DNA from 3 places in the Paenibacillus sp. W4I10 genome. Region 1 is predicted to be linked to each of the others. Evidence: riboswitches for the same ligand, from Rfam matches in the RefSeq annotation. Region 1 holds a riboswitch; each other region holds the start of a gene.

Evidence for each region. A riboswitch is a leader RNA that binds a small molecule or an ion and turns the genes downstream of it on or off. The one in region 1 is predicted to bind thiamine pyrophosphate.
Region 2: another riboswitch for thiamine pyrophosphate. It lies ahead of QF049_RS19120 (ABC transporter ATP-binding protein); the one in region 1 lies ahead of QF049_RS21090 (ABC transporter substrate-binding protein).
Region 3: another riboswitch for thiamine pyrophosphate. It lies ahead of QF049_RS05415 (thiamine phosphate synthase); the one in region 1 lies ahead of QF049_RS21090 (ABC transporter substrate-binding protein).

The regions. Positions count from the first base shown of each region.
Region 1 covers NZ_JAUSXX010000001.1:4,709,787-4,717,376, reverse strand. The annotation lists gene QF049_RS21120 (TetR family transcriptional regulator) at 1-512, shown strand, start outside; gene nfsA (oxygen-insensitive NADPH nitroreductase) at 505-1,248, shown strand; gene QF049_RS21110 (TatD family hydrolase) at 1,529-2,335, opposite strand; gene QF049_RS21105 (ABC transporter ATP-binding protein) at 2,441-3,349, opposite strand; gene QF049_RS21100 (ABC transporter permease) at 3,393-4,151, opposite strand; gene QF049_RS21095 (MTH1187 family thiamine-binding protein) at 4,151-4,441, opposite strand; gene QF049_RS21090 (ABC transporter substrate-binding protein) at 4,665-5,705, opposite strand; TPP riboswitch at 5,925-6,037, opposite strand; gene QF049_RS21085 (NAD-dependent epimerase/dehydratase family protein) at 6,165-6,920, opposite strand; gene QF049_RS21080 (VOC family protein) at 6,937-7,323, opposite strand; gene QF049_RS21075 (DUF2798 domain-containing protein) at 7,498-7,590, shown strand, end outside.
Region 2 covers NZ_JAUSXX010000001.1:4,256,422-4,264,011, forward strand. The annotation lists gene QF049_RS19090 (ABC transporter ATP-binding protein) at 1-373, opposite strand, end outside; gene QF049_RS19095 (ECF transporter S component) at 374-967, opposite strand; gene QF049_RS19100 (pectate lyase) at 1,480-2,148, opposite strand; gene QF049_RS19105 (radical SAM/SPASM domain-containing protein) at 2,498-3,373, opposite strand; gene QF049_RS19110 (aspartate/glutamate racemase family protein) at 3,505-4,203, opposite strand; gene QF049_RS19115 (hypothetical protein) at 4,274-4,429, opposite strand; TPP riboswitch at 4,579-4,681, shown strand; gene QF049_RS19120 (ABC transporter ATP-binding protein) at 4,858-5,625, shown strand; gene QF049_RS19125 (ABC transporter permease) at 5,612-6,424, shown strand; gene QF049_RS19130 (ABC transporter substrate-binding protein) at 6,578-7,590, shown strand, end outside.
Region 3 covers NZ_JAUSXX010000001.1:1,169,723-1,177,312, reverse strand. The annotation lists gene QF049_RS05435 (ThiF family adenylyltransferase) at 1-1,039, opposite strand, end outside; gene QF049_RS05430 (thiazole synthase) at 1,036-1,803, opposite strand; gene thiS (sulfur carrier protein ThiS) at 1,806-2,009, opposite strand; gene thiO (glycine oxidase ThiO) at 2,006-3,178, opposite strand; gene QF049_RS05415 (thiamine phosphate synthase) at 3,196-3,858, opposite strand; TPP riboswitch at 4,085-4,194, opposite strand; gene QF049_RS05410 (ABC-F family ATP-binding cassette domain-containing protein) at 4,270-5,820, opposite strand; gene QF049_RS05405 (hypothetical protein) at 5,959-6,942, opposite strand; gene QF049_RS05400 (hypothetical protein) at 6,929-7,480, opposite strand; gene QF049_RS05395 (hypothetical protein) at 7,477-7,590, opposite strand, start outside.

The DNA.
Region 1 (7,590 bases):
TTCGTCAAATCTGTGATGAGGCGGGTGCAAACGTGTCACTGGTCTCATACCATTTTGGCGGCAAAGAAAAGGTGTTCGAGGCATTATTTGAACATTTCTTCCCCGATCATATGATGAACTCGCTGGCGGAAGAGTCCATGTCCTCGCCTGTGGAAGGTATCCGCCGAATTATTGGTGAAGTTGTGAAGTTCACGATGACAGATCGGGAGATGAGCGATATTGTGCAGCTTGAAATTACACTGCGTACACATCGCACAGCTACCGTATTTCGTTTTCTGGACCCCGTCTGGACACGTGTGAGGGAACTGCTGCAAGAAGGAAAGGACCAGGGATTATTCCAAATCGAGTCCGTATCTTATGCAATGCTTCAGGTTATGGGTGTGGCTTTGGCGCACAAACGGGCCAAGAATTCACGATTTGGCTTTGATTATCAAGATATGAATACAGACGAGCTCGCGGAGCAGACAATTGAGTTCGTACTTCGAGGATTGGGAGTGAACCGCCATGAATGAAACCATTGAGTTGATGATGAAGCACCGCTCTGTACGAAAATTTAAGCCAGACCCGGTAAGTGATGAGCAGCTTGCAGCCATTGTATCGGCAGGGCAGATGGCTTCCTCTTCAAGCAGTGTACAAGCTTATACCGTGATTGCTGTGACTGAATCGGAGCAAAAAGCCAAGCTGGCTGAATTGGCAGGCAATCAGGCCTACGTCAATGAATGTCCGGTGTTTCTGGTATGGTGTGCAGATCTGTATCGGCTGAGTGATGCTGCGAAACGTCATCTTCCTGAGAAGGAATCGTATGCCGATTCGACCGAGAATTTCATGGTAGCCACGATTGATGCCGCTTTGGCTTCCCAGAATGCCGCTCTTGCAGCCGAATCCCTTGGCTTCGGAATCGTATATATCGGCGGGCTTCGTACTCGAATTGAAGAAGTCGCTGAGCTGTTAGGATTACCTGAGGGCGTATATCCGGTGTACGGCATGTGTATTGGTGTTGCAGATCAGGAAACGGGAATTCGCCCACGTCTGCCGCTGGATGCAGTCCTGCATCATAATCGATATAATGCCGAGCAGAGCCTCCAAGGTGTTGCGCAGTATGATGAGACCACAACCGCGTACATGAAAGAACGGACCAATGGAGAACGAACGACCCCATGGTCCGAACTGATGGCGAAGCGACTGACTGAGCCGACACGTTTGCAGGTGAGACCGTTCCTGGAAGGCAAAGGATTCTTGAAGCGTTAAGTTGAACGGAAGGTAGTTACACTTGCCATTCCGATGACAGAACAATCTTCCGATCGCTGTTATCCCCAGATTTATTGATCCAATTTTTGTAAAGGTGAAAATCTAGTGATAAAGGCGAACGCTCTGCTTCCTCAGGTTATTTCTGTCCTCTACATTCTTGTGCAAAAATTTAGTTCAACTGATATATATAAATTAGAAGACAGTCGGGGTGAAAACGACTGTCTTCTTTGTGTTGTGTGGACACGGGCAAGTGAGAGTGCTTGCAATTACGTGATTGTAATCAAGTTAAGCCATAGAAACGCTTTGTGTTCTGATAAAAGAGACGGGCGGCCCGCTCGGTTCCCATGCCAGTGATCTCACTCCATGCCTGGATGACCTGTCTGGTCATGGCCGGGTGTGTCATTCGTCCCTGAAATGGTCCTTCGAAGGGCCAAGGTCCGTCGGTCTCGGCCATCACTTGTTCTGATGGATATTGCCGGGCGAGTTCACGAATCTCTTCTTCATACACAATATCCGGCGTGAAGGAAATGAAATAACCGTTGTCCGCCATGCGCCTTACGGTTTGGCGAGAACCTTTGAACCAATGGAAATGAGCACGTCGGAACTGATATTGCTCCAGCAGATCACAGACAATATCCGCATCATCGTATACCGCATGAAGGACAAGTGGTTTGTTATGCTTTTTGGCAAGTTGGATGAAACGTTCAAGCAGCTTGATATACCCGCTCTGATCGAAGCGCTGTCCTGCTTGCTCTGCTTCCTGACGATTGTAATAGGGAAGGCCGACTTCTCCGATGGCTGTGGCTTGTCCTATATGCTTCTCGATCCATTGGAAGAACAGGTCCATCTCTGTAGCGGATGGCAGTTCCTGTTCCGGATGAAAACCGAAGGCCGGATATATGGTGCGTGGATGTTGATCTGCAAGCTCCAGATTGACCTGGGCAGAGGCCAGATTCATGGATACCGCAATTACCGCTTCAACCTGCTGAGACGGGAAAGATAACAGCAACTCGCGTAGTTCGTCAGGGGCATACTGATCCAAGTGAATATGAGCATCAATGAATGGAGCGAAAGCTTGAGAAAGCATGAGGGAAATCCTCCTTGTGTTCATATATAGTTTAATTATGGTACGTCAGATTTCATATAATGGATCACCCATTAAAGGAAAATAATAACTTAAAAACCCGCACTATCAAGATAGGCGGGCTTTCTGCTGCTCTTCTCTCATCCACTGTGCAATCTGCCGTTTACGCTCCAGAAAAGCGGATTCCTCCGTAATTTCTTCTCGTCTTGGGCGATCAAAAGGAACATGTACCTCGTGCAACACTGTTGCAGGTCGGTTGGATAATACATAGACCCGATCAGCTAGCAGCAATGCTTCTTCGATATTATGGGTGATGAACAGCACCGAGCGGCGGTTCTGTTCCCAGATATCGAGCAGCCAGCGCTGCATGTCGCTACGTGTCAGTGCATCCAGCGCGCTGAAAGGTTCGTCCAGCAGCATGAGTTCCTGCGGACTGAGCAGGGCGCGCAAAAATGCAGCACGCTGCTGCATTCCGCCCGACAGCATATGAGGATAGGCTTGCTCGAATCCGGCAAGACCCACGCTGCTTAACCACTTACGAGCTTCTGCAAGTGCTTCAGCCCGAGGGGGAGTGCTTGAAGCTACTTCACCAGCAAGCAGTACATTGTCTTCAATGGTGCGCCACGGGAAAAGAGCGGGCTGTTGTGGCATATAACTAATCTTGCCACGCTGTCCCGTTACATTCTGACCGTTCATAAGCACTTGGCCTTCCTGTGGCTTCAGCAGACCGCCGATGATATGGAACAGGGTGCTTTTCCCACAGCCAGAAGGTCCAACGATAGCAACAAACTCGCCTTGCTCCACAGTCAGGGACAGGCCGTTCAGAACCGGTAACCTGCTCCGCCGTTCACGGAATGATGCATGAACATTAACAACGTCCAGTGCAGGTGGAACCGGAGCAGGAGTCGTGTTGGCAGGTCGATCAGGCTTAACTGGGTGGAGTTTTTCACCGTGCTTTTGCTCCATTACACTTGCTCCTCGTCCAGGCTGGACTTGTTCGTCCTGTTGCCGATTCATATGGTCATCACTTCCTAATATACAGATTACATTACATGCTTTACTACCGCTTCTGTGGCCGCCAGCGCACGAGCAGCTTCTCCAGAAGGGCAATGAACAGGAAGAGCAGCAAGCTGAGCGCGACAATAATCATGATCGCCACGAATAGGCGGTCCGTACGATAAGCCGACTTTTGCAGCATCATATAATAACCAATACCCTTGTCTGCGCCAATCCATTCGGCGATGATGGCACCCATCACGCTATAGGTAGCAGCGATTTTGACACCGGAGAACACGGATGGCAGCGCATGGGGAAGCTCCAGCTTCCAGAAGATATGATGACGTTTCGCACCAGCCATGCGCATATAGTTCATCATCGCTGCATCTGTACGGGTCAAGCCGTCCATGGCTGCCACTGCAACGGGGAAGAAGCAGACGAGGATGATGGTAATCAGCTTGGGCAACAGCCCGAATCCGAACCAGATTAACAGGAGCGGCGCGAGCGCGATGGTTGGGATATTTTGACTAAGAATAAGTAAAGGGTACAGGGCCGACTTGAGAAAAGGAACCAAATGCAGCACCATTGCAATCAGTAATCCGACCGCTGTTCCAGCGGCGAATCCGATAAGCGTTAACTGAATGGTTGCGGAAGCGTGCATGCCAAGCCGTTCGGCCTGAGTTGCCGCTTCGCGGGCGATATCGGACGGTGCAGGCAGCATCCATTTCTCAATATGGAAGAGGGAGACGGCTCCCTGCCATATCGCTATAAAGAGAATAACCGCCACAATGGGCGGCCATACACTTTTGAAATAGGTATGCATTAGCGATACTTCTCCGTCAGGGTATCCATGCTTAAGCCAGTAGGGCTATGGGCGATTTTGATCTGGGAGATGATGCTTGGACTGCCAGCCTCCACGAGTACCTCGTGCATTTTACGGACAACCTCCAGCAGTTCCTCCAGTTCCCCCTCTATCGTGGTGTCGAGCGCGTTCACCTGATATTTCAGGCCGGATTGCTGAATAACTTCAATGGCGCGATCTACGTAAGGATAAGAGTTCTCGCCATTTGGCGTTTTCGGAATAACCTGAATGCTAAGTAATGTGCTTGCCATGAGAGATCACGGCTCCTTTCGTGATATATAAAATGAACCAATGACTGTTACACTTGCCACTTCGATGACAGAATAACCTTCCAATCGCTGTTATCCCCAGATTTTTTTGATTCCCTTTCTCTAAGGGAAAATCCGGTGATAAAGGCGACCGCTTCGCTTTTTCACGTTATTTCTGTCCTCTCCGTCCTCGTGTAAATATTAAGTTCGTTTTATATGAGAAATTTTATTGGGGTAAAAACTCGTTTGTGTATGCCTTGCTCACATCGATCTGTTCATCCAGCAGTTTTTTGCTAAACATCCAGTCGGTGTAGTTCTGCCACACTTCCTGTTTTTGTTCTCCCCAGCGCGGGGCGTCATCCGTGTACTTTGGACTAAGCCATTTCTGGCTTGCCAGTACCAAGTCTTTATCCAGATCCGGGACGGCCTTGATCAGAATATTCGCTGCGTCTTCGGGATGATCAATTGCGTATTGATATCCTTCTGAAGTGGCTTTCAGGAATGCTTTCACCAACTCAGGGTCGTTCTGAATCGTCTGCTCGTTTGTTACGAGGACAGGCGTGTAGTAATCCAATGCATCTGAATAATCCTTCACATACAACATGTCGATGGGTTCCCCGCGCAGTTCGGCTTCAATACCCGTCCAGGCGTAGAAAATCCACGCGAAATCAATGTCTCGTTTCACTGCGGTGAAAAAGTCAGCGTCACCCATGTTAATGTTTTTCACTTTGGATACATCGGCTCCGTCGCCTTCCATAATGGATTGCATCACGGCTTCTTCGACTGGGGAACCCCAACCGCCATAGGTTTTACCTTCAAAATCTTTCGGTGACTTGATATTCCGATCCGCCGGAGCAGCGAAACCAGATGTATTATGCTGAATAACTGCTGCGATGGAGACCAATGGAACACCCTGTGTGCGGGCTTGAGTTACACTCTCCTGATAACTTACGCCAAAAGGCACTTCATTCGAGGCAACCATTGTATCTGCGCCACCGGCACCTGGTTGTACAATCTCTACATTCAAGCCCTCAGCCTTGTAAAAACCTTGATCCACAGCCGCATACAGGCCGGTATGATTCGTATTTGGTGTCCAGTCGAGCACCACTTTAATATCTTTCAGGGCGGCAGTATCACCTTCGTTGCTACTTTCCGTATTTGTGTTGCCGTTCTGCCCAGCTGGGGCAGCTTCTTTGCCACCACATGCGGCTACAGTCACCATAAGCACGCATAAGAGCAACAATCCCATCGTTTTACGCCATTTCATCTGTGGTTCTCTCCTTCGGTATGTCCGGCCGATTGGCACGGGGTACTCCTTGGCTTCATATCCAATCATCTTGCATAAATCGACAGATTTATACCAGTTGAGATCTGGATAACGTCACTTTTTTAGCTCTCTGGCTATATAAAAGAACATTAAAAAAGCGTCCCGTAATCCGGGACGCGTGCAGGCGTTAGAGAGGTGGCGTTCAGCATAGGGCTGTGCCATTTCGATATACTCCGATTCCTACGCTGGCATGATCCAGATCAGGTCTAAGGGTTAGTATCTTGGTGGGATACACTCTCAGCCGGCCAATTCCGACTCCCCTGGGAAACTATGAAGTTACGGGCATTACTAGGTGTAATTATAGGCCAGCGGGTGGAACGTGTCCAGTCAGGAACTGGATGGGGACACGTATGAACTTATCAAACAGGCCGTTATACATATGTATAACAGCCTGAATAATTATCGTGGCGAATCATATAAGGAAATCTGGCTGAGTGCAAAAGCATCGGATTTTGGTTCATAGCCTACCTGTTTCTGAGTGGTTTCCAGATTCAATCGTTTAAACCGGTTATTCGAGATCCCATGCAGTATGGTGAAGGGTTCCAGATCGGTAGTTGTAATTGCTTTGAGCATCAAATCACACAAGTCAGCCGGACTAATATACGCGCTTATATCCCTTGCCTCCAGCGCTGGTCCGTCCGGTTGAAAATCATCATATGCACCTATACGTATTGCTACACTTTGTAAACCTTCGGTATACGCAAAATAGGAAGCGAGCGATTCTCCAAAACATTTGCTAACCCCGTACAAATTCCGTGGGCGTGTTGGCATGTCCGGGTAGACTTGAGCATCAATGGGATACCCCTCAATCGTCTGTGCACTGCTTGCAAGAATGACTCTTCGTACACCTTGGTCTTTAGCTGCACGGAATACATTAAATGTACCTTTGATATTGATGTCCAACAACGATTCATAAAATCCGGCATTCGGGGAAGGATCTCCCGCCAGATGTACAACTACATCCATGCCTTCGCAAGCATGCTGACAGGCTTCGGGATCTGTCACATCCAATGTCATGATCTCATGGCCGGTCCCTTGATACGTATGCAGTCTGTCGATATTCAAATCCGTTAGTCGCAGGTGATATGCTTCTGACAAGTGTTGGGACAAGTCACGGCCAATTTTCCCGGCTGCGCCGGTAATTAAAATGTTCATACATCAACTCCTATTCTTAGCGCTGGAAGAACTCAATCCATTCCTTTTCAGGTCCATAGATGAAGAAATAGCGGTAACCGTTAGGCAGTGTAATAATCTCTCCATCAATAAATTCGGCTTCGGTGGATTGAATGCGTTTGTACTCAGAATCAAGATCATCCACGTGGATGGCAAAATGGTGCACAGTTCCTTCGGCAGGCAGCTTGTCGCTGTATCCTTGAATTAACTCAATCTCAGTCTCGTTACTTCCATTGAAGCCAAGGAAGGCGAGCTGAATGACCCCGTTGGTATGGGTTACCCGGTCTTTCAATTCAAGACCAACAATCTCCGTATAGAAACGCAGCGTGGTCTCCAGATCACGAACGGCAATACCGACGTGGTCAATGCGTTTTTGAAAACTCATAATCCAAATCCTCCTTATGTAGTGAGTGTTTATACCATATTAAGGGATATCATAGGGCTGTACTACATGGTTGTCAAATCCAGTTTTAATTCGGAAAAACCACAATTGTTCACAGAATGTTCACTTATGTAGAGGGTTTCGTCATCTCTATAATTACGAAGGTAAACGGAGAGGATGAGAGAATTGCCAACAAGCAAGAAGGAACAAATTATTTTCGGATTAATGGTGTGTACAGGAATGGTCTTGGTCATGATGTTCTTCAATCTA
Region 2 (7,590 bases), 450 kb from region 1:
CTTGTTTCAGATAATATTCAATCAGAGCAGGCATCTCTTCACGCGGAATATTTCGGTTTTCCAGCACAAATGCGATTTCTTCATCCGTAAAGGACATACAGAACTGGGTATCCGGATCTTGAAAGACCACTCCTGCTTTGGCGGGAACCTGAATATCATCACATTTCATCGGAATCTCAACCGAACGTGGTATCAGACCGCTCAAAATTTGCAATAACGTCGATTTACCGGAGCCACTCGGGCCAAGCAACAGCACTTTCTCTCCTTGACGCACAGAAAGAGACAAGCCTTGAAATACCAAGGCTTTCTCTCCCGGGAACTTGCATCTTAGATTTGTCACACTTACCGCTTGCGAATTCCCCTCTACGCTCATCTAATCCAGCGCCTCATAATCTTGTTTGGATACTGGTCTGAGTGAGCGTGTTACACCGGTCAGTTCCAATGCTTTGGCGAGATAATAAGCAAACACTCCTGCAATCAAGATGCTTCCGATGAAGCGGAATCCGATAAATAACGTATAATTCCAGGCCGAGAGTGAATCAATATACCCGTACTGATAATCCAGCAAAAGCGAAGCCGCTGCGGCTCCTATGGCTGCAAGACAGGTGACAAACAGATTGGTTTTGCGATACAGGAATGCTGCGAAGAATATCTCGGCTCCCAATCCTTGCAACAGACCGTATACAAGTGTGGACATGCCCCATTCACTGCCCAGAAAAGCACTTACCGTTGAAGCCGCAACTTCGGCAAGAATAGCCACGCCTGGTTTACGAATGATAACAAAAGCAAACGTGCCCGCCATAAACCACATGCCGTAGATCATCTGCTCCGCATGAACACCAAATGGTTTCATCAAGTCATATGTAGGTCCCCATATCTTGTAAATCACCCCAAACACTACTGCGATCACGATGGTTACCAGAATATCCGTTAGTTTCAATCGCTTGTTGCCTGCTGTTGTTGCCATGTTCTCTACGTCCTTCCTTTGTTCCCTGTGGGGGTTATCAAAATAAACGAAAAAGCCTCCCCGGTTCCGGGCAGGCCTTACGTACAGTGTACAATCCTCACAATGATGTATTGGATGGTTGACGCAAAGACGGAATATCAACCAGCTCCCCTCCCCCCTGGCAGATACACCACCAAAGTTCAAAGAGGTCTGTTGTTCATCCACGTTCATTCCCACAATTCACCCTTACATATTGTAATTCCATGTTCTCTACGCTGGCATTACCCAGATCAGATGTACGGTCAGCGGCACAAGGCCACTCTCTCAGCCCAACTTCATTGAGCTCCCGGTTCACTTATTTCATTGCTTCTAATGTACATCAGTTGGGTATTTGTGGCAATGGTCTCTATAAAAATCAAAATTTGGCATAGGAAAAGGCATCCCCCTGGATGCCTTTTGGACATACTTCACGATGTGAAATAGCTACCTTATCCGTACACGCCTTCAATCCGTATTCCAAGGTATCCCTGTTCTTAATATTGCGTGTTCCCAGACTGGCTCGTTTTCCCTGAAGCAAACCCCTTGAACAACGTTGGTACTTTGGAATAACGGGTATTCGTAATTTTCCCTTGTGATGTACTGCTGTCTGTACGCATAATCGAATCTTTCACATTGGAAATGTTGGAGTTATCCAGCGTCATGTTAACTGCAAAGGAAGTTCCACCGTTTTGGCGAACCAGTTTGCCAATATCATCTGCACGGAAATTTTTGATGTTAATCGTCCCGGCTGCATTCATCTGGAACACTTTATCATAAGCCTTATACGCTGCCCCACCGGTAATGTTAACCGTTCCAGCCGACTTCAATGTCAGTGCATCCTCGCCCACGTCCTGCCAGACTACATTCGATATATTACAGTTTCCATAACAGTGAACACCATCAGCAGCTGGTGATCCAATGTTTACGTTTTTGAGCGTGGCCCCTGCCTCCAGACGGAAGACTGGCTTCTGATTTTCTGCTTGAGATCCGTCGCCCAGTGTGGAAGGATTGGCTACAAATGTTTTACCTTGGCCGTCATAGGTCGTGCCCTTTGGAACCACAATGGTTGAATTTACAACGGTAGGTGCAGCCGCAGCCGGAACGGCACCAAATATAGAAGCAACCAAACCAGCGGACAGCAACAACGTCAACATTTTTTTCATTACTTTATTCCTCCCTTATTCTCTCGTTATTTGGTATTGTACAAGCCTGAGCTTGTCCTGGAAGATCGTCAGAGGTGCACCTCTGTCCGACCCACAACCTAATCCTACCAAATAAGGAAGGTAACTAGAATAATCATTAGATCAGATATATTATGACATCGCGCAATACCTGTCATATCGGCATTTTTTGCATTTCAGGTCCCTCAAGCAATATGCTGATATCAACCTCTGGTATGCTCATTTGTAACGTATGTACCCCTCACTTTAATCCCCGATAACAAAGAAAGACCACTACATTTGTCTCCAAATGTGTGATCTTGAATGGCTTCTGGCTTGCTGATATAAGATATCAGGCTCCGAATCTCTGACGATAACCGCACTTTCGACACAACTCTTCCACAGCTTCCCGCCTGGAGAAGCCATATACCAGATTGTTCGCTCGCTCACCCTCAATAATCTCCGAGAATGACTTCTCGTGCACATTACCCAGGTTAATTACACCCTCGCCATCGAGACAGCATGGAACCACCGTTCCATCCACAAGCACAGCTGCCTGACCACGCAATGCATGGCAGAAGCCTTTGCCGTCATCTTCAGGTGCATCCAGACTTGGCCACTGGAACTCATGGTCCTGATTCAGGTATACATTCGGGGCAATTTTGACCCCGCTGCCTGGAACTACTTTTTCCTCAATGCGGAAGTCCAGATTGAATTCACGTTCCAGTACTTCAAGGGTCTCCCGATTTCGATTCATCTGAGCATTTGTGAAGTTATCCTGCGTCAGATTCCACAGTCGGAATGAGATGATGACATTGTGCTTAACGGCCTCGTGTACAAAGGACAAAATGTTGCTCAGGTATCCGTCACGGTCGGTTGAACCTTCATGCCCATCGAAGCTGTGCAGGGAGAAATTCATCTGCCGCAGCGCCGGTTTGCCAAGCAATTTATGCTGAGTCTTGGGCAATAGTGTACCATTCGTTGTAATGTTAACCTTGAGTCCCTTCTCATGTGCGGAATCGAGCAACAGATCTATTTTGGGATGCAACAAGGGTTCGCCTTTGACATGTAGATAAATATGTTTGGTGTGTGGTTTAACTTGTTCCAGTATATTGTTGAAGACTTCAGGGTCAATGAATCCTTTGGCACGCTGCGTCTGCGGACAGAAGCTGCAAGCCAGATTGCAGATACTCGTGATCTCAATATATACTTTTTTGAACGTTTTCAACTCGGGTCCCCATTCTGCCTAGGAGGGAGAACAATCCCACCTGCATTTTGTGATCCGGCCTATACGGGCCATCCCTATTATATCGGGTTCATGAGCCGAGGTAAATCAGAGAACTGGTTTATCTGGTTGTGTCAAAATGATTTGGCTAGTGCCAAATTAACAGATTCAATCGCATGAATACGTGTTGTATCAAATAATGGAACTTCTGAATCCTCTACTTTTACTAATAATCCAATTTCGGTGCAACCTAATATGATCCCCTCAGCTCCATCATCAACTAGCCTTTGGATCACCTTTTTATAATAATCCCTTGATAAGGGCTCAATTTTCCCTAAACATAATTCCTCATATATTATTTTATTGATAACTTTTCTATCCTCTTCATTCGGTATCAAAACCTTAATACCATTAAATTCAATTCGTTTTTTATAAAAGTCTTGTTCCATCGTATATTTAGTGCCAAGTAAACCAACCGTACTTATTTTGGACTTATGAATTTGATTTGCTGTTGAATCAGCAATATGTACAATGGGTAAACGCACTTTTTCTTCAATATGTTTAATCACTTTATGCATCGTATTTGTACAAATTACAATCATTTCTGCTCCTGCCTTTTCCAAAGACTGAGCAGCATTCCCTAATAATTCACCAGCACTTTCCCAATCACCTTCAGCTTGATAACGCTCGATTTCTTCAAAATCCACGCTATATAAAATGCATTTGGCTGAATGCAATCCTCCCAATTTTTTTTTCACTTCTTCATTAATAATTCGATAATATTCTAACGATGACTCCCAGCTCATTCCACCAATAAGACCAATCGTTTTCATATACACTCCCCCTTCCATTTAATACATTCCGAAAGCAGTATATAGAAATTTAATAGATATTGTACCGTATCTATCTGATTAAATAAACCTGCCCCAGTAAGAGGAATAGAGGGACCTGGAGCAATTCCGGCAACGGATTATTGATTATTGCTTCTACCCGAATGATCTGGCTGTACAATCCGAATAATCTGACCGGACCATTTTCACGGCTGCTTGGTTTACTCAATCATATTCCCTCCCATGTCGTAATTGTCTTGGACGAAGCGTATTATGAATCCGCGGAAAGCCAAGATCAGTACTCACATTCTTTCCGAGCGCCCCCTTTACATTCCACTTGCATGTGATATATGCTGAACACACAACTGCATATCTTGAACATTGCACTAGGGGAGCCTTACGGCTGAGACGAATCGAATGATTCGGACCCTTTGAACCTGATCTGGATCATACCAGCGGAGGGAAGTGGAGCGGCCTTTCAGTAAGCGGATTTTTTCATGTTGATGATGAAATTTAATGTGAATTGAACTTACAGACCCACTCATTTCTCCGGAAATGGGTGGGTCTTTTTCGCGTTCTGCGGGCAGATCAGAAGGTGTAATTAAAGATCCCGCAGTTTGAAGTTGAATTTGGAATAACAAGGGGGAACCGAACGAGATGGATAATAACATAACCATTCACAACATGAGCTACGCTTTCCCGGGAAAAAGGGATTCCCCCGTGCTCTCCAATGTGTCGATGCGTGTAGCCAACGGCGAATTCGTCTCGCTCATCGGCTCCAGCGGCTCCGGTAAAAGCACCCTTTTCAAGCTGCTGGCAGGCCTGCTTGAGCCAACCCACGGAACCATAGAAATTCCTTGGGTCCCTGAAGGAAAGCGACTGGGGCAGGTGGCCTACATGCCACAAAAGGACCTCCTGTTATCCTGGCGAACCGTCATGGAGAATTGCATGCTCCCCGCTGAACTTGCTCCAGAGCGGCAGGATAAGGGAAGAATTCGCGCGGACATTCTGGCTGGGCTCGACAGATTTGGCCTATCCGGCTACGCGAATGCTTACCCAGACGAGCTGTCGGGTGGCATGCGCCAGCGTGTCGCGCTGCTTCGTACTTTGCTGACAGGTGGCCAACTCATGCTGCTGGATGAACCATTCGGCGCACTCGATGCCTTAACCAAACGGGAGATGCATCGCTGGTTGTTGGAACTGTGGGAGGGCTTTGGCAAAACCGTGTTGTTCATAACGCATGACATTGAAGAGGCGCTGCTGCTCAGTGATCGGATTATCCTGTTAACTCCGGGGCGCCAAGGCCAACAGCTACAGGATTTGACGGTACCTTTGCCACGTCCAAGACATTCGGACATGATCTACGAACCGACACTCGTTCAGATGAGACGACGACTGGAGGAACAATTGCATGCGAGAAGGTAACTTGGGAGACTGCATGAAGGATAGCGTAAGGCGTTGGCTTGCCCGTTATGGTCTGTTTCTTTGGCTCCTGCTCTTGCTGCTTGTCTTCTGGGAGTGGATTGTGCGTATGGAATGGGTGCCCTCCTTCATCATTCCAGCCCCAACGGCGATTGCCAGCTCCCTGTATGAGCATCGCAACCTCCTGCTGGCTACACATCTGCCTGCTACCTTAATGGAGGTTGTTGTTGGTTTTGGCTTGTCCATTGGTGCCGGAATTGCACTTGCAACTGGTATGCATATGAATCGGTCGATTGAAAAAGCGTTATATCCCTTCATCGTAATCAGTCAGACGATCCCGCTGATTGCCCTGTCCCCCGTCTTCATCCTATGGTTTGGCTACACGCTGTGGAGCAAAGTCGCCGTGGTGTTCCTGATCGCCTTCTTTCCCATTGTGGTCAGCACCTACGATGGACTTCGCCAAGGCGATCCAGAGCAGCGTGAACTGCTGCTCACCATGGGTGCCAGCAAGTGGGATATTTTTTGCAAACTCCAGATTCCACTGGCACTTCCCTCTTTTTTCTCGGGGCTAAAGATGTCTGTGGTGTACTGCGTGGTTGGGGCAACGATTGGCGAATGGCTCGGTGGCAGCAAAGGGCTCGGATACTTCAGCCGCCGCATGTCCAGCAACATGAACACGGATGCGATGTTTGCAGCTATTGTGCTGTTATCCCTGCTGGGGATCGTTTTGTTTGTACTGATTGCCTGGCTGGAGAAACGGTTTAACACACGGTGGCATAGAGGCAAAAGAAAGACTGGATAATCTTCGAGAGTGAACCCGATTTAATGATAGGAAGTATGATTTCCAAACACTTTTTTCACATATCAGCAATTATGTTTCAGTCATCACGTTGCCCGTTAACATGCTGCTGTCCATTTTCTACAAACCCAAACGATGAAATGAGGAACTTCATTTATGACTAACAAAGGTATATACTCCCTGCTTCCCATCATGCTCATTAGCCTTTTGCTGATAGTCAGTGGATGCAGCACCACGAATACCAGCAATAACACGCCAACAACAGACTCTGCAACCAATGCACAACAAACAGACAAGTCTGCAACCGAACCAGCATCAGACGCCAAAGATAAACTGTCCATCATGCTCGACTGGTACCCGAATGCAGTACACTCCTTCATCTATGTGGCTCAGGAAAAAGGGTACTTCGCAGACCAAGGTCTGGATGTCGAAATTCAGATGCCTGCGGATACCAATGATTCACTCAAACTTGTTGCTGCCGGTAAAATTGATCTGGCTCTAAGCTACCAGCCCCAAATCTTGCTCGCGCGTGGCGAGAACATTCCTGTACGATCCATTGCTGCTGTTGTTCGGCATCCACTTGTGCATCTGTTAACCGAAGCAAATGGCAACGTGAGTTCACCCAAAGATCTTGACGGTAAAACTGTCAGTTATTCTTCGATTCCACTGTATGAAGCGATGGTACGTACAATGATTAGCCATGATGGCGGCAATCCCGATAACATGAATCTGGTTGACGTTGGATTCGATCTGATTCCTTCACTGGCTTCCGGACAGGCGGATGCAATTATGGGTGGTTTTATTAACCATGAACAATTGATTCTCGAGAAAGAAGGCCATGCCATGAAATCGATTAACCCTGTCGACTATGGTGTGCCTGATTATTATGAATTGGTCCTGACCGCAAGTGAAGCTGGCATTGAAGCAAAAAAAGACCAACTTACCCGGTTCGTCAAAGCGATCCAGGAAGGACAGAAATATGTAACTGAGCATCCAGAAGAAGCCTTGAATATTCTGCTCGCTCATGAGAATCAAACGTCTCCGCTTGACCCGGAGATCGAAACCAAAAGCCTGGCTATTCTACTGCCACTCATGAATGAAGAAGGCCAACCGTTTGGCCGGCAGGAAATGGCGTCCTGGGAGAATGTACGTGCATGGCTCGTTGAACA
Region 3 (7,590 bases), 3.5 Mb from region 1:
AGCGATGGACGAGCGTACGTGCTTCAGCTGTGTCTTTTGTTCCGTGTACGAGTACACGTCCATCTTGGAAAATGACCATTCTATGGACTCCTGTTGTAAAAGAAACCAGAAACGGATTGGATTCCACTTTTCCTTCTTGAAGTCTATCCAAACGTTCCGCCGTATGTTTAAGATCCAGATTCATTCGCCGTGCAGGTCGGATCTGAACGGTGTCCCTGCCACACAACACATCGGTTTTCTCCAGATTGGACACAGAAAGATATGGATAGGTTGCCGAAGTACCGCAGGAAGGACAGTCTTGCTTTTTCGCACCATCCACATTGATGGATATGTATTCGTTCCTCCACACGTCAAATGACAATAACTTACGTCTCAATGCATTTGCATTGCCGCTAAGTAACTTCATCGCTTCTGCGGTCTGATTCGCTGTTACCATCTGTACCGCTTGAGGTATGATGCCAGACGTATCACAGGTATCTCCACCCAGAGGGACTTCACCCAGCAAACAATTTAAACATGGCGTATCTCCAGGCATAAATGTATAGGTAATACCGTAACTACCTACGCATCCACCATAAATCCAGGGAATACGGTGCTTCTGTGCCATGTCGTTAATGAGTAGTCGGGTATCAAAGTTATCCGTTGCATCCATGATCAAGTCTGTATGCTGAACGAGTTCTTCCAACTCATCTACTCTGACATCCAACACTTTCCCTTCCACATGGACCGTGGAATTAATGGCAGATAAACGTTTTTCCGCCGCCATTGCCTTCGGTATCCGCTCCATCGCGTCCTGTTCTACATATAATTGCTGCCGCTGCAGGTTACTCCACTCCACATAATCACGATCCACAATCGTTAAGTGTCCGACTCCTGAACGAACTAACGTTTCTGCAATTCCTGTTCCGAGTGCGCCAGCACCTACAATTAAAACTCTGCTGCCCTTTAATCTGGCCTGGCCTTCCTTGCCAAGTGGCGCGTACCGTTCCTGTCTGGAATAACGATCGGCCTGCTCGGAAGATGTTATTTGATCTGTCATGTATGAACCATTCCTTCCACCGGACTACTGGCTGCTGCATAACGCTTTACGGGAATCATGCCTGCCTCATATGCCAATCTACCCGCTTCTACCCCCAATCGCATCGCTTTAGCCATGCTCACTGGATCCCCTGATCCGGATACGGCTGTATTTAACAATACGCCATCTGCACCAAGTTCCATCGCATAAGCAGCATCTTTTGGGGAGCGCAACCCTGCATCCACAATCACAGGCACAACGGCCTGCTCAATGATGATCTCAAGGTTATAGGGATTGATAATGCCTCTTCCCGCTCCGATGGGAGAAGCGCCAGGCATTACAGCATGTACGCCAAGCGATTGTAGCCTTTTCGCCAGAATGACATCATCTGAAATATAAGGCAATACTGTGAAGCCCTTTTCAAGCAAAATTTCGCAAGCCTTGTACGTTTCAATCGGATCTGGGAGTAACGTAATTCCATCTCCGATGACTTCGACTTTTATCATATCACAAAGTCCTGAAGCCCGCGCAAGCTCGGCAATCCGCACCGCCTCTTCCGCATTTGAAGCTCCAGCCGTATTCGGAAGAAGAGTGTATTTGTCCAGATCCAACGTATCCAGGAAATGCTTCTGGTTACGTTCCTCCAGATTCAGACGACGAACAGCAAAGGTTAAAACTTCCGTTTCAGATGCTTCCACAGCCTGACTTTGCACTTCCAGATCCGAAAACTTGCCTGTTCCGAGCAACAATCTGGACTCAAACGTATATTTACCAATGTTCAACATCATCAACCGCCTCCTACAAAATGTACAATCTCAATTCGATCGCCTTCTCTTAATGCAGTCGTTTCATGATACTCACGGGTTAAAATATGCTTGTTCAGCTCTACAACTACAGTCTTGACTTGCAGATCAAAAGATTTAAGCAGTTTATCCACACGATTCAATCTGTCTTCAATCTCCATCCGTTGACCATTAACGATGATATTCACTGCACCACTCCCTTTCTGTTCAATCGCTCCGGACTCAGCGCCTCAATTCCGAGTTCTTCTGAGCTTTTGCCAGCGAGCAACTCAGCGATAAGCCTGCCTGTTATCGCACTAAGCAAGATACCGTTGCGGTAATGCCCAAAGGCGGCGAACAGCCCGGGTATACTCTTGCAAGCACCTACATAAGGCAATCCATCTGGAGTTGCTGGTCTCACGCCTGCCCACGCTCGTATAAATTGTGCTTCTTTCATCCCAGGCACCCAGTGGGTAGCCGCTGTTAGCAGCTTCTGAACACCCTGTACAGAAACGTTCAAATCCGTTCTGCCTGGCAGACTGGTTGCCCCAAGCCAAACTTCACCATTGGCTTTGGGAACAATATAGATATCCTCTGCATACACCGTTCTGTCAGGTCTGTACCCTGCATGTTCATCTGAGAACTGAACGGCGGCTATTTCACCTTTCACCGACCACACGGGCAAGCTCAGATTTACATGTCTCATCAACTCTTCACTCTGTAATCCAGCCGCTATAATGACATGTTTGCATTTCATCTCACCGATCGATGTGGTGATCCCCTGCACGCCGTGTTCGTTTGCTTGCACACGTATATCCTGTATGTCCTCCATAACCCGTGCTCCCAATGTTTGAGCGGATTCGGCGTATGCCTTCGTTAGATGGACTGGAAGGATTTCACTCTCGTAAGGTCTGTAATAGGCTCCATACGTATCTCTGTTGAGCCATGATGCCTCATGTTGTACAACGGAACGATCCCACCACACCTCATCAGCAGAAGCAGACAAAGCAAACTTCCGATTGTCCTTATAACTACTTAATTCACTGTATGAACGAAAAGGAGTTAGGAATCCCTGGCGTTGCAGACCAGTCTCTACCTCACTGAGTGTAGCCATTAGCACTTGTTGCTCGATAAGTAATTGTCTACTCTGCCTGGCAAGCTTAGCCATCAAAGGATGAGCAAAATCCTCACTATCTGCCGCCAGCATTCCAGCCGCCGCGCAAGACGTGCCTCCTGCAATCGCCGAACGCTCAAGCAACAGCACATCCTGTCCACGGGAAGCAAGCTCATACGCAATGGCACATCCAACAACGCCTCCTCCTACAATAATCGTTTCTGCATGAATTTTATCCGGTTTATCAGTAACGATCTCTTTCATCCTCTCATCTCCTTGATTCAGCGCCTCAGAATTTCTGTAGCAACGATAGCCTGCTTTAATAATGCAGCCGCCCGATCCGGGGAATCGCTCGCCCATACATTCGAGATCAAAGCGACTCCCTGTGCGCCTGCGGAGCGAATCGCGTGAATGTTTCCCGGCTCAATGCCCCCGATCGCAATGACAGGAATGGAGACACCCCTGCACACTTCAGCCAGAGCATATAATCCTCTTGGTTCAAGACCAGGCTTACTGTTGGTTGAGTAGACATGCCCGAAGAAAAGGTAATCGGCTCCCCGTTCTTCAGCGATTTTTGCCTCATCGATTGAATGAACAGATACACCCAGACGAAGGCGCTGCACATTGCTTTTAACAGCAGGGTTATAGTTTCGTATCGCATCTTGCCCCCAATGTACACCGCCATAGATGTCATTCTGTGAAGGCAGCTCTGAACCATTGATAACGATGCGACAAGATGGAACGCCAACGCTACGCAGACTTTCAGCCCAACCAATCTTGTCTTGCCATGTGAGTTGTTTTTCTCGTATGTGAATATAGTCCACCCAAGACCAAACGTCCTTTGCAGCTTTTACAAAAGATGCTTGATCCCCTGCACCCGTAGATACAACATGCAATTCAAATGATTCGTGAACATGTTCATGAGAAATTACCGTACTGTTCATCTCCTTCCAGGCGTGAATGCTATGAAAAATACAAAAAAGCCACTCCCGTAGGGGAGTGGCTGCGTATTAATTATAGGACCAGATGACTGACTGAAGCATACAGTTCATTTCGTGCAATAAAGCTATAGACCTTATAGCCTTAACGTTATACACGCAACTGCATGTTTCAATTCGTTAAGCAGACGGTTGAAATCCTTTCGAATTGCCGTTGCTCACGTCATTCACTGAAACGCGCTCGCCACTTCCCTACGCTGGTATGATCCAGATCAGGTGCAAAGGGTCCGGAATCGCATTCTTCCATCTCAGCCGCATCGTGCGGCCCCCCTAGTGTTCATATGAAGTTGTAGCCTATGTTACCATAGACGGATTTTTTTGTCACCGTCATTTCTGTTAAACATTGTCTTGAATCGTCTAGTTTTTCTCAGACCACTCTTCGACATTCCATGTTTTGGTAACCCAACCCTCGTAGAAATCAGGTTCATGAGATACCAGTAACACCGTTCCCTTGAATTCTTGCAAAGCACGCTGTAACTCCGCTTTAGCTGTGACATCGAGATGGTTTGTCGGCTCATCGAATAAAATCCAGTTGCTTTCACGCATCAAGAGTTTGCATAAACGAACCTTGGCTTGCTCTCCACCACTCAGCATGTTAAGAGGACGGGTAATGTGCTCATTTTTCAACCCACAGCGAGCGAGATGACCCCGGACCTCATTCTGGGTCAAATGTGAAAATTCATTCCAGACATCCTCAATGGGCGTGATATTCCCAGCACGAACTTCCTGCTCAAAATAGGCCGTTTCGAGATAATCTCCCAAAAAGGTCTTTCCACTGAGTGGAGATATTTTTCCCAGGATGGTTTTCAACAGCGTCGATTTACCGACACCATTACAACCTACGATGGCAATTTTCTCACCACGTTCAATTGTCATCGTCATTTTGGGCAGCAAAGGATACGTATATCCAATTTCGAAATCAATACCCTCAAAGACCGTTTTGCTACTCGCGCGGGCATCCTTGAATTTGAACGTTGGTTTAGCCGCCTCATCTGGACGATCAATACGTTCAATTCTGTCCAGCTGTTTCTCCCGGCTCTTCGCTCGACCTGAAGTTGAAGCACGTGCCTTGTTACGCTGAATGAAATCTTCCTGCTTCTTGATGTACTCTTGCTGCTTCTCGTATGCATCAATATGCTGGGCTTTATTCATATCAGCCATCTCAAGGAACTTGTTATAGTTCGCTGCATATCTCGTTAATTTGGCAAATTCCAAATGATAAATGACATTTACGACTTCATTCATGAATTCCGTGTCATGGGAGATTAAGAGAAACGCATGCGGATAGTCCTTCAGGTAACGTGACAGCCATTCAATATGCTCTACATCCAGATAGTTAGTCGGCTCATCTAGCAAAAGAGCTGTAGGTTTCTCGAGCAGAAGCTTGGCAAGAAGCACCTTGGTACGTTGTCCACCACTTAGAGCTGCGACATCTCGATCAAGACCAATTGCGGACAAACCAAGACCATTGGCCATCTCTTCCACTTTTACGTCAATCAGATAAAAGTCGCCCTGTTCCAGTTGTTCCTGAATATCGCCCATCTCTTCCAGCAACTGCTCCAGCTTATCTGGATCTGCATCTGCCATCTGGTCCGTAATATTCATCATTTCTTTTTCCAATTCAAGCAACGGAAGGAATGCATCCTTAAGCACGTCACGAATGGTTTTGCCTGGCGTAAGCTTCGTGTGCTGATCCAGATATCCATAACGGACCTTAGGTGTCCATTCCACTTTCCCACTATCTTTAAGCAATTTACCAGTAAGGATATTCATTAATGTGGATTTACCCACACCATTGGCACCAACAAGTCCTACGCGCTCTCCGGCAAGTAAACGAAACGATACATTTTTAAATAACGTGCGATCTCCAAAATTGTGACTTACGTTCTCTACTGACAATAAACTCATAAGATGAGGTTGCTCCTATCTATTAGACATTACTTTTGTTATTGTTCCGAAACCCTATTCTAGCACAGGTCCCGTCTTTTCTGAAAGTAATGTAAACAGTTCAGGAACCTCTTACATGATTTTGTCATACAGGCTAACCTAACGATTAGAGCATTTATATTCGAAATAGCCTTGTGCAGCTGCTTGTCTTGCGTCTGTAAACACCTCTTCAGCACGGTAACCATTACCACATGTGGAGGGATAATAGTACCTGATACCCGTTAAAGGATCTACCCCACCTACGATGGCCGTTTTCTTCACAAGTCTGCCTCCACCGATCGCATAATTGTTGATCTTTTGGTCACCCACACCTATACCTTGGATAAAGGCCATAATCCCTGTATCGTTAATGGAGTTGTACCAATCTTCCTGCGCAATCAGGGGCATCGTAAACGTATAGGAAATACCGTTCTTTCTGGCAAACTCATTATGGCGGTTAATCACATCAGCCAGATCATCCTGCACAGTAGTCACAATCCGGCTTTGTCTAACTTGCTCAAATACGCTGGTATTCTGAATTAAAGGAATCTGTGTGCTTGAGGCCAGTTCTTTTTGAAATCCTTCAATCCATTTCCCTGCGCTTGCGTCAAAGGCATATACGTAGTCGTCCAGTGTAAAGTTAATACTGTTACCATCAGAATCTGAATATGTATAAGGTTTCTTGGGACTCCACACTTGCCTGAAAGAATCTTCACGGTGACCCGTCATCTCTGTTTCTGTGGACAACATATAATATCCATCATAATCCAGAATAACCACGGCAGGAATGTAATTAAACATGTTTCGAATAGCTGCGGGATCATCCTGAATCCCCATATTCAAAGCCATCGTCTGCGTAAATGTCAACAAGGCAAGCTCCTTGTCCGCTTTAACAAATTTGGTTGAATCATAACCTGCTTCATCATTTTGTTTCTCATTCTGATGCATGACTGCACCTGCATCCATGACTGCAGTTTGAAGTGCAGATCTGTATCGTTGACCAAGATATTGTGCCTCTTCGGCATCTTGGGTATGGAGTGAGATGATCCAGAAGAGCGGGAAGAAGATCAGCACAAATACAATGGATAGCTCAGTAATCTTCATTGAGGACCATACCTCCGTATGTTACAAATACTGCTGAAGCCTGAGCCGTGCCACTCAACCATTCACGAATGAGCATGGAAGGTGTACGATTTGTATTTTGGAGTGTCACGGTGAAAAAATCCCCTGTCGTCAACGTATATCTTCGGCCAGGATCATCAATCGGTATCACACCTGAGGTTGGGAATAGTCTTTCTCGAATCTGTGCTGCATAATATCCATCCTGCACTACCTCATAGGTCCCGTTAAAACTGTTATTGTCCATCGGGTCTGTATAATGAGGTACATATTTTTTATGTAAATGTTCCATCGACACCTCATACAGATTGCCCGTCTGGGCCAGTTGCTCCTCAAACTCAGCCAACATTCGAGGTGAAATATATCCTTTCGTTCGGACAGCATCAACAAAACGTGTTACATTCTGAACAGCCGTCATACGTGATATATCATCCTGCCGATCAGCTGTTTCAGCAGCTGGATACACATAGAGCAGAAGGACTGCGAGCAATACGGCAAGCAGCTTGGATGCGGCATTAATCAATTCACACTCGCCTCCTTCCAAAAAACAATCTTGACCAGTTCTCCAGTTTCATTTCGTATAAACTCCGGTCTGTAGGTGGCATCGAGCTGGACAGGAATCGTCGCTGTTTT